Regions from separate parts of the Affinundibacterium danionis genome, predicted to be linked through region 2. Evidence: predicted binding sites of a transcription regulator. Region 2 holds the regulator's gene; each other region holds the start of a gene.

Region 1 (3,289 bases), on a different contig from region 2:
TTTATCAATATTTTGTGGTTTCTCAAGGATTCACATTCATCTTGTTTTAAACGAAAAACAGACTTCCGTAAAAAAAAGCCATTGTCAACTATCTTCCAGCTCACGATTTTGGCGTAAAGCGTAGCCTATTGCTCGGCTTGAAAAGCCACGTTGCGCTAAGAATTGCATTTGCTTTGCTTTCTCTCGGTGATCGGCTGGCGGCGCGTCAAATTTTCTCCATAAAACATCGACAGCTCTTTGCAGCTCTGTTTCTTGCAATTCCGCTTTAATTTCACACAAATCATCTTTGCTTAATTGATGACTCTGCAATTCTGCCAATATTTTTTGATTGCCAAAACGCGCTTGACGTTTATGCACCAATGCTTCCGAAAAGCGTTGATCCGAAAGAAATTTTGACGCTTCAAGCCAATCTAATAAGAGATTTAGCTCCTCATCATTATCTGCATATGGGGATAACTTACGTGCGAGCTCAAGTCGACTATGTTCACGCATAGACAGATAGCGCAAAGCGCGCCCTTTTAAACTGAGTTTAGGTTTAAGCATTGCTAGCAATAATGAAAAAGCGTGATCATGAATAAAGAAATAAAAAAAGTCGACCACCTGTTTCCAAGTAGGTCGACTTAAGACTAACGTGATCTATCCTATGAACTCGGCTCAACACGCTACGAGCCTAAACTTTAACTTATTCTTCGGCAAGTGCAGGCAATAAAGGCACGCCCAATTGCTCACGCACTTTGTTTTCAATTTCATGCGCTAAAGCCGGACGCTCTATAAGGAAGTTACGTGCATTATCTTTACCTTGCCCGATTTTTTCACCGTTATAGCTATACCATGAGCCAGATTTTTCAACAATTTTGCACTCAGCGCCTAAATCCAAAATTTCGCCTTCACGTGAAGTACCTGCGCCATACAAAATATCGAAATGTGCTTCTTTAAATGGAGGCGCCACCTTATTTTTTACAACTTTCACTTTGGTTTCATTGCCCACTACTTCATCACCAGCCTTAATAGAACCAGTACGGCGAATATCTAAACGCACAGAAGCATAGAACTTCAAAGCATTACCGCCTGTTGTCGTTTCAGGGCTACCAAACATCACGCCAATTTTCATGCGTATCTGATTAATAAAAATCACAAGCGTGTTGGTACGGTTAATACTACCCGTCAATTTACGCAAAGCCTGTGACATTAAACGAGCTTGCAAACCTGGCAGAGAATCACCCATATCGCCTTCAATCTCAGCTTTTGGCGTCAATGCAGCAACCGAATCAACCACAACCAAGTCCACGCTACCTGAACGCACCAATGCATCGGTAATTTCCAAGGCTTGCTCACCTGTATCTGGCTGAGAAATGAGTAAATCATTCAAATTAACACCGAGCTTTTGGGCGTAACCCACATCCAAGGCATGCTCCGCATCAATAAATGCGCAAGTGCCGCCTAACTTTTGCATTTCTGCAATGGCTTGCAGAGTCAATGTGGTTTTACCGGAGGACTCTGGGCCATATATCTCAACAACACGACCACGCGGTAACCCCCCAACACCTAACGCAATATCTAGACCAAGCGAACCTGTAGAAACCACCTGTATTTCTTCAACCGGAGCACCATCAGCCAAACGCATGATAGAACCTTTGCCAAATTGTTTCTCAATTTGCGCTAAGGCAGCAGCTAAAGCTTTGCTTTTGTCGGCGCTATTATCAGTTTTTCTGTCGTCCATGATTTCTTCCTGGTGAGTGCTTAATAAGTGCTTAATAAATACTTAGTAATATTGGGGGTGGGCTTAATAAATATAAAATAAAACCTAAATGTTATTTAGAGATTGGCATTATGAAGAAGGGAATGCACAAATCACTGCATGTCGACACTGTATAAAAAATCAGTAGTTTATGCAAGCCCATTTTAAAATTATTTTTTAATCTCTCACCACAATTCATGCCTAACCTGATGCATTGAACATATTGCATCGAGCAGAAATTGAAAAAAGCTGATTTTCTAAATTTCAGAAAATCAGCTTTTATTGAATACTTTGATCCCGATAATTTGACTAGAACAAATTGATAACTACTTCTTTTCAGGCTGAGTTTCTTGCTTGAAAAGTGGACTTTCGCTATAGCGAGAAACTAATTTATAAATAGCTTTAGTAGATGCTGACGTGTCCAAAACATTACCTTTGGGCGTATTGTATTCAAGTTTCAAATTATCGTCTGTGGAAATCAGCGTACCGGCCCCTGCTCCAAATTGTTGTAACATTTTGCTAATATTTTCATTAGTTAACACTCGTAAGTTTTCCAACTCTTCTATCTTTGTCATAAATCTTAGACGTATTGGCTCCAAACTTGGTATCGTTTTAAGAAAAGTAATAGCCTCAGCGACTGGCGCTTTACGTGCATCACTATTCGTGGCGATTAATATGCCTTGCCCACCAATAATATACATAGAGACAAATTTAAATTCAGAACGTAAGGTTGCGATGACAGTCAGTAAGTCCACCGTATGCATGTGATGCAATTGAACCCATTGCTGCAAAATACCATCTTTGGCTAACTTTGACTTAACTAGGCTGTAAAACTCTTTGTTATACAAAGAAGCTGCACCAGCAAACCATATTGACGAGGTCTCAATACTAACTACATCATACAAATGAGTAGGAGGCGCAAGTAACAATAAATTTCTACCATCGGTAACATGCATCTGCACACCATCTTGCCGGCTAACTAAACCATTAACATCTGCAAAATGTTTATTTGCCATATTAACTACATCACTACTCAATTCTGCGATGTCGAGATGCTTAAATCCCGCATCATGAAACACTTTGCTAGTAACTCCAGTACCGTAACCTATTACCAATGCCCGTTCGCGACGTTCTTGATGCATTAATGGAGCAAATGCGAATCCAAACTGTGCCTGCATTTCCCCTTCCCATACGTTATTACCTTGAAATTTCCCGTTTGTAAGAAGTGTTTTAAACTCCCCCTTTTGCGCGCTACTACGCTTTTGCGCTTCAGATTTTGGCACTACAGCAACAGTTGTCAGGCCACCGTCTATACTTTCTGCATGATCAACTGAATTACCCCATTGTTGAGCAATAAAATAGACATTTGCTCCAGAACTTAAGGTGTTGTAATCCAATTTAATTTGCAGAGACAATGCTGCGCACAATCCTGCTATACCAAAAACCACAAAATCCATTTTTGCTAAACGATATCCACCAATCACTACTACCATCAATGCCAGTAATAAAGTAGCCGCGGTCAATATTTGTGCGGCACCGAGTCCACCTAAC
Region 2 (3,289 bases):
AGCGAGTATCGCGCAACGTTATTTGTTACCAAAACAAATTAAAAATAACGGTTTGAAAGAAGAAGAGATTTCAGTTTCTGAATCCGCAATTCGCGACATTATTCGTTACTACACTAGGGAAGCGGGTGTTCGATCTCTTGAACGTGAAATCTCTAAGATTTGCCGTAAAGTGGTGAAGATGTTGTTGCTCAAGAAGAGCGAGAAAAAAGCCACGATTACTTCGAAAAATCTGGACAAATTCTTGGGTGTTCGTCGTTATGATTTTGGTGTTGCAACCAAAGAAAATCAGGTAGGTCAAGTCGTTGGTTTGGCTTGGACTGAAGTTGGTGGTGATTTGTTGACGATAGAGGCAGTTTCTATGCCAGGTAAAGGTGGGACAATACGTACCGGCACGCTGGGTGATGTTATGAAAGAGTCGATCGAAGCTGCTCGCACCGTAGTTCGTAGTCGTGCTGCGCGCTTAGGTATTAAAGCAGATTTGTTTGAAAAAACGGATGTGCATATTCATGTACCCGAAGGTGCAACACCAAAAGATGGCCCATCTGCTGGTATCGCGATGACAACGGCGATGGTGTCTATTTTTACGGGCATTCCAGTGCGTGCTGATGTGGCGATGACAGGTGAAATAACACTGCGCGGTGAGGTGTTACCTATCGGTGGTTTGAAAGAGAAGCTACTGGCGGCGCATCGCGGTGGGATTAAAACGGTTTTGATTCCAGAGGAAAATGCAAAAGACCTCACGGAAATTCCTGATAATGTCAAAAACAAACTGGAGATTATTCCGGTTCGTTGGATTGATAAAGTCTTAGAGATCGCTTTAGAACGTCAACCTGTGCCATTAACAGAGGAGGAAATGGCGGTGCCTGCGGTGGCTAAAGCAGATGCGGCGGCAGATACCTCTACAATTACGCACTAGACTAAATTGGTATTGCTATCGCTTCAAAATTGAATGCGTAAATAAGAAAAATGCCCGATGAGATCGGGCATTTTTCTTGAAAGGTTTCTTTGTGAAATACGATACTTTGAGGGGGGGAATTTAATCGCTCTGGCTGCGAGAAGGCTCCATAAGTTTAGATATGACGTGTACCTGAGGTTTGCTGGCATCAATCATATTATTGTTGAAGTTTCGTATTACTGCCAGCAAATCACCAGCTTCGCATTAGTCCTACCGCTAAGCCTTCCAGCGCAAAATCGGGTTCATTCTCGCTTACGATGATGGGTGAAAAATCAGGATTTTCTGGGAGTAATTCAATTCCACTAGATGTTTTCATGTAACGTTTTACGGTGACTTCCTCGCCAATACGTGCGACGACAATTTGTCCATTTCTAGCAGTATCCGCTTTTTTTACTGCTAGTAAGTCACCATCCATGATGCCAATGTCACGCATTGAAAGGCCTCGCACTCTCAGTAGAAAATCAGGTTTTGCAGAGAATAAAGAAGGATCTACTTGATAAGTAGCTTCGACGTGTTGAGTCGCTAAAATTGGAGAGCCAGCTGCGACTCGGCCTACTAGAGGTAGACTGAGTTGCATTAGAGCGGGATGCGGGAGTGCTAATTGTGCTCCCATCATAGAATTAGATAACTCAGATTCTCGCAAGCGTATTCCGCGAGAAGTGCCGGCTGCTATTTCAATCACGCCTTTGCGCGCTAGCGCCTGCAAATGCTCTTCTGCCGCATTGGTTGATTTAAAGCCGAGTTCGTTGGCAATTTCGGCACGAGTCGGAGGGAAGCCTGTATTTTGAATAGCATCTTTAATCAGGTTGAGAATTTGTTCTTGGCGCGCGGTAAGCTTTAGCATGATAGTCTTGGCTGAATCTGGGTGGTGACTTAGTTTGGCTGTATATATAAACAGACTGTATTTTTATACAGTAAATGACTGAATGCAAGTTATTTTGTGTTTGTTTTGCATTTAATTTGTTAATTTGCAGCAAAACAGATCTCTAGATAGATGTGTTGATTCATGAAGTTGAGGGTGAAAATGACCTTCAACTCAATGGTTAAGGCTACTTTCTTGATTATGAAGCAAAAATGCGTTATCATCGTGGGCTGTCCTCTTCCTGCACTCGTCTTGACGCCGAGGCAGGCTTTATTTTTGTCCACAAGGAGAAATTATGCGTCATTATGAAATCGTATTTATCGTACATCCCGATCAAAGCGAGCAAGTGCCTGCAATGATCGAACGTTACAAAGCTACTGTAACAACACGTGGTGGCCAAGTGCACCGCGTTGAAGATTGGGGCCGTCGTCAATTGGCTTACATGATTCAAAAATTGGCTAAAGCTCACTATGTTTGCATGAACATTGAGTGCGATGCTGAAACTTTGCTCGAATTGGAAACAGCATTCAAATTTAATGATGCGGTTTTGCGTCACTTGACAGTGAAAATGAAAAAAGCAGAAACAGCTCCTTCTCCAATGATGAAGTCTGTGCAGAAAGAAGATTCTGCTAAGGCACAACGCGTTGAAGCGCCAGCAGCTTAATAATTTTGACAAGAGCGTGTAAGAACTGTAAATATGTTTAAGAGCTTGTGAATCAACTTAAAGTCGTTGCCGCCGTAGTAGAAAAATCGGTGTTGCGTTATACCCCAGCGGGAATCCCTATCGCAACAGCTACTTTGGTACATGACTCTAAGCAAGAGCAAGCAGGCGGCCAGCGCCAAGTTGAGTTTGAAATCCCAGCTATTGCAGCAGGTGAAATTTCAAAACGATTCTTGGAGATAGAGTTAGGTGCAGCGATATTATTTACAGGATTCTTAGCACGTAAGAACCGCAACAGCAAAAGTATCGTTTTCCATGTGACTGAATTTGAAGTTGCGGAAAACGAAACAAATTTACTAGATTAGGAGCCAAAAATGGCATTCGGTAAAAAATTTGATAAAAGCAAATTGAAACAAAAGCGTCAGCAACAAAATCCTTTGTTCAAGCGTAAAAAATTCTGCCGCTTCTCAGCAGGTCATGTAGCTGCAGTTGACTACAAAGACATCGATACATTGAAAGATTTCATCCAAGAAAACGGCAAAATTATGCCTGCACGTTTGACTGGTACTAAAGCTTTGTATCAACGTCAAGTTGACACAGCAGTGAAGCGCGCACGCTATTTAGCGTTGTTGCCATACACTGATTTGCACACAGCGTAATTCATCGAATAACGCAGACAGAAATTAGGAGAAAAATATGCAAGTTATTTTGATGGATAAAGTTGTTAATTTGGGCAACTTGGGCGACGTAGTTCGTGTTAAAGACGGTTACGCTCGTAACTTTTTGATCCCACAACGTATCGCTCGTCGTG
Region 3 (3,289 bases), on a different contig from region 2:
AATTGATTTTTTCTTCATTTTAAAAGACGCCAAAATCCCGGTATCGATCAAAGAGTTTTTGACCTTACTGGAAGCTATGCAACAAGGCATAGTTGGTACCTCAATCGACGAATTCTATTTTTTGTCGCGCACCATGCTGGTGAAAGACGAAGCCAATTACGACAAGTTTGATCGCGCTTTTGGTTTGTATTTCAAAGGCATACAAACGATATTCGAAAAGCACCCTGAAATTCCTTTGGATTGGTTAAAAAAGCGACTCCAACGTGAGCTCACGGATGAACAACGCGCCGCCTTAGAAAAATTTGGCTACGACAAATTAATGGATAGGCTCAAGCAATTACTCGAAGAGCAAAAAGAGCGACACGAAGGCGGCAATCGCTGGATAGGCACGGGTGGCACTTCGCCTTTCGGCAATGGTGGCGACAACCCTGAAGGCATCCGCATAGGCGGCAAAAGCGAACGTCGTTCCGCAGTCAAGGTCTGGGAGGCGCGCGCGTTCAAAGATTACGACACCGAGCGTGAACTCGGCACCCGCAATATCAAAGTCGCACTGCGTCGCCTGCGCAAGTTTGCCAGACAAGGTGCGGAGGAAGAATTAGCCTTAGATGCAACGATCAAAGCGACCGCCAATAATGCGGGCTACCTCGATATCAAAATGCAGCCAGAACGCAAAAACAATATCAAAGTACTCATGTTATTCGACGTGGGCGGAACCATGGATGATCACATCGCACAGATTGAAGAGCTATTTTCCGCGGCAAAAACAGAATTCAAAAATATGGAGTTCTACTATTTCCATAATTGCGTGTACGACTATTTATGGAAGAACAATCATCGACGCCATTCCGAAAAATTTGCTACTTGGGATGTCTTACGTAAACACACGCCGGATACCAAGTTGATTTTTGTCGGCGATGCCACCATGAGTCCCTATGAGATTTTGCAGGCAGGCGGCTCGGTAGAATATAACAATGAAGAAGCCGGTGCGGTTTGGATACAACGATTTACCGCACACTTCCCCAAGTATTTATGGCTCAATCCCGAACCAGAAGGAATTTGGCAATATCGCCAATCTATCGACATCATGCGTAAATTACTTAGCAATCGGATGTTCCCGATTACTTTGTCAGGTTTGGAACAAGGAATGCGTCTATTGAGTAAATAATTAGCTCTTACCCTTGAGGCATTTATCTTTTCCCACGCAAATAAAAATTTAACTGTACATAAAACCAGTATTTCCCTTTACAATAATTCGTCAAATTGGCGGTTTTCCGTGTAGGATAAAAAAAGAAGAGCGTCGCTCGAGTTCGGGCGAAAGCAAATAAACAAGCCAATAAATTAATAAACTTCTCACCCATTTCATCGCATGGCAACTAAAAAAACCACAACTCCATCCGACTACAGCGAATCATCCATCCGCGTCCTGAAAGGACTGGAACCGGTCAAACAAAGACCTGGGATGTACACCCGCACCGAGAACCCGCTGCATATTATCCAAGAAGTCATCGACAATGCCTCTGACGAAGCTTTAGGTGGTCATTGCAAAAACATCCAAGTCACCCTGAACACAGATGGCAGTATCAGTGTAGAAGACGATGGACGCGGCATTCCTGTCGGTTTGCATCCTGAAGAAGGCGTCCCTACAGTCGAAATCGTCTTCACTCGTTTGCATGCAGGCGGTAAATTCGACAAAGGTTCAGGCGGTGCGTATGCTTTCTCTGGCGGTTTGCACGGAGTAGGCGTATCTGTCACCAATGCGCTTTCTAAACGCTTAGAAATTACCGTATGGCGCGAAGGTGGATTACACAATCTCGTCTTTGCAGACGGTGAAGTCATTCAGCCATTAAGTACCCAGCCATTAGGGCGTGGCGATAAGAAAAACGGTACACGCGTCTCAGTCTGGCCAGATGGAAAATATTTTGATTCACCGAATATATCCATCCCCGAAATGCAACGTTTATTGCGTTCGAAAGCCGTGCTGCTGCCAGGTGTCAAAGTTACCTTCACCAATGCAAAAACCGGCGAAAGTCAAACCTGGCAATACGATCAAGGCTTGCGCGGTTATTTGACCGAAGCACTAACACAAGCCTCGCACGGCGAGCTTGTCATTCCCATGTTTGAAGGCGAACAATTTGCCAATGCCGACGCCGATGGCTTTGCCGAAGGCGAAGGCGCATCATGGGTGGTCGCGTGGACGGAAGATGGCGGTGTCGTACGCGAATCCTATGTCAACTTAATTCCAACGCCGGCTGGCGGCACCCATGAATCTGGCTTACGCGAAGGTTTATTCGGTGCGGTAAAAAGCTTCGCCGAAATGCATTCCTTATTACCGAAAGGCGTCAAACTTTTACCAGAAGACGTTTTCGCCCGCGCCTCCTTTGTGCTGTCTGCAAAAGTATTAGATCCACAATTCCAAGGGCAAATTAAAGAGCGTTTAAATTCACGCGATGCGGTGCGCTTAGTTTCAAGCTTCGCCAAACCGCCTTTAGAATTGTGGCTCAATTCGCACGTAGAACTCGGCAAGAAATTGGCTGAACTAGTGATCAAACAAGCGCAATCGCGCTTACGTTCGCTGCAAAAAGTCGAGAAGAAAAAATCGTCTGGCGTCGCCGTTTTGCCAGGCAAGTTAACGGATTGCGAATCGAACGACATCACTCGCAATGAATTGTTTTTAGTCGAAGGGGATTCCGCTGGTGGCTCAGCCAAAATGGGCCGCGATAAGGAATTTCAAGCGATTCTGCCATTGCGCGGTAAAGTGTTGAACTCGTGGGAATCTGAACGTGATCGTCTGTTCGCTAACAATGAGATTCATGATATCGCCGTCGCGATTGGTGTCGATCCACACAGCATCAATGACAATATAGATCTGAGCAATCTACGTTACGGCAAGATCTGCATACTCTCTGATGCGGACGTGGACGGTTCGCATATTCAAGTCTTGTTGTTGACGCTGTTCTTCAAACACTTTCCACAGCTGATTGCACGCGGTCATATTTGCATCGCTCGCCCTCCTCTATTCCGTGTTGACGCGCCGGCGCGCGGCAAGAAACCTGCGCAGAAAATTTATGCACTGGATCAAGGTGAACTCACCGCGATCGAAGACAAGCTGCGCAAAGACGGCGTCAAAGATGGTGCTTGGGCGATTTCTCGCTTTAAAGGTTTGGGCGAGATGAATGCCAACCAATTGTGGGAAACAACAATGAATCCTGATACACGTCGTTTACTGCCAGTTTCCTTGGGCGAGTTCGATCAAGAATTTTCTGAAGGCCGCTTCAATATGCTGATGGGC

What was found. Region 2 encodes LexA, which represses DNA repair genes until DNA is damaged. Its sites were predicted from a motif close to ACTGTATNNNNATACAGT; they were not measured.
Region 1: a site for LexA is predicted at 1,867-1,884, ahead of recA (recombinase RecA). Genes of this name have one in related genera too.
Region 3: a site for LexA is predicted at 1,217-1,234, ahead of ACFFJH_RS17125 (DNA topoisomerase IV subunit B). Genes of this name have one in related genera too.

Annotation. Positions count from the first base shown of each region.
Region 1 is NZ_JBHLXJ010000004.1:77,268-80,556, forward strand. Features, by position in the region: gene recX (recombination regulator RecX) at 85-543, opposite strand; gene recA (recombinase RecA) at 683-1,720, opposite strand; gene ACFFJH_RS04465 (fused MFS/spermidine synthase) at 2,065-3,289, opposite strand, start outside.
Region 2 is NZ_JBHLXJ010000015.1:33,442-36,730, reverse strand. Features, by position in the region: gene lon (endopeptidase La) at 1-916, shown strand, start outside; gene lexA (transcriptional repressor LexA) at 1,146-1,799, opposite strand; gene rpsF (30S ribosomal protein S6) at 2,113-2,481, shown strand; gene priB (primosomal replication protein N) at 2,529-2,843, shown strand; gene rpsR (30S ribosomal protein S18) at 2,853-3,137, shown strand; gene rplI (50S ribosomal protein L9) at 3,175-3,289, shown strand, end outside.
Region 3 is NZ_JBHLXJ010000018.1:230,151-233,439, forward strand. Features, by position in the region: gene ACFFJH_RS17120 (vWA domain-containing protein) at 1-1,165, shown strand, start outside; gene ACFFJH_RS17125 (DNA topoisomerase IV subunit B) at 1,367-3,289, shown strand, end outside.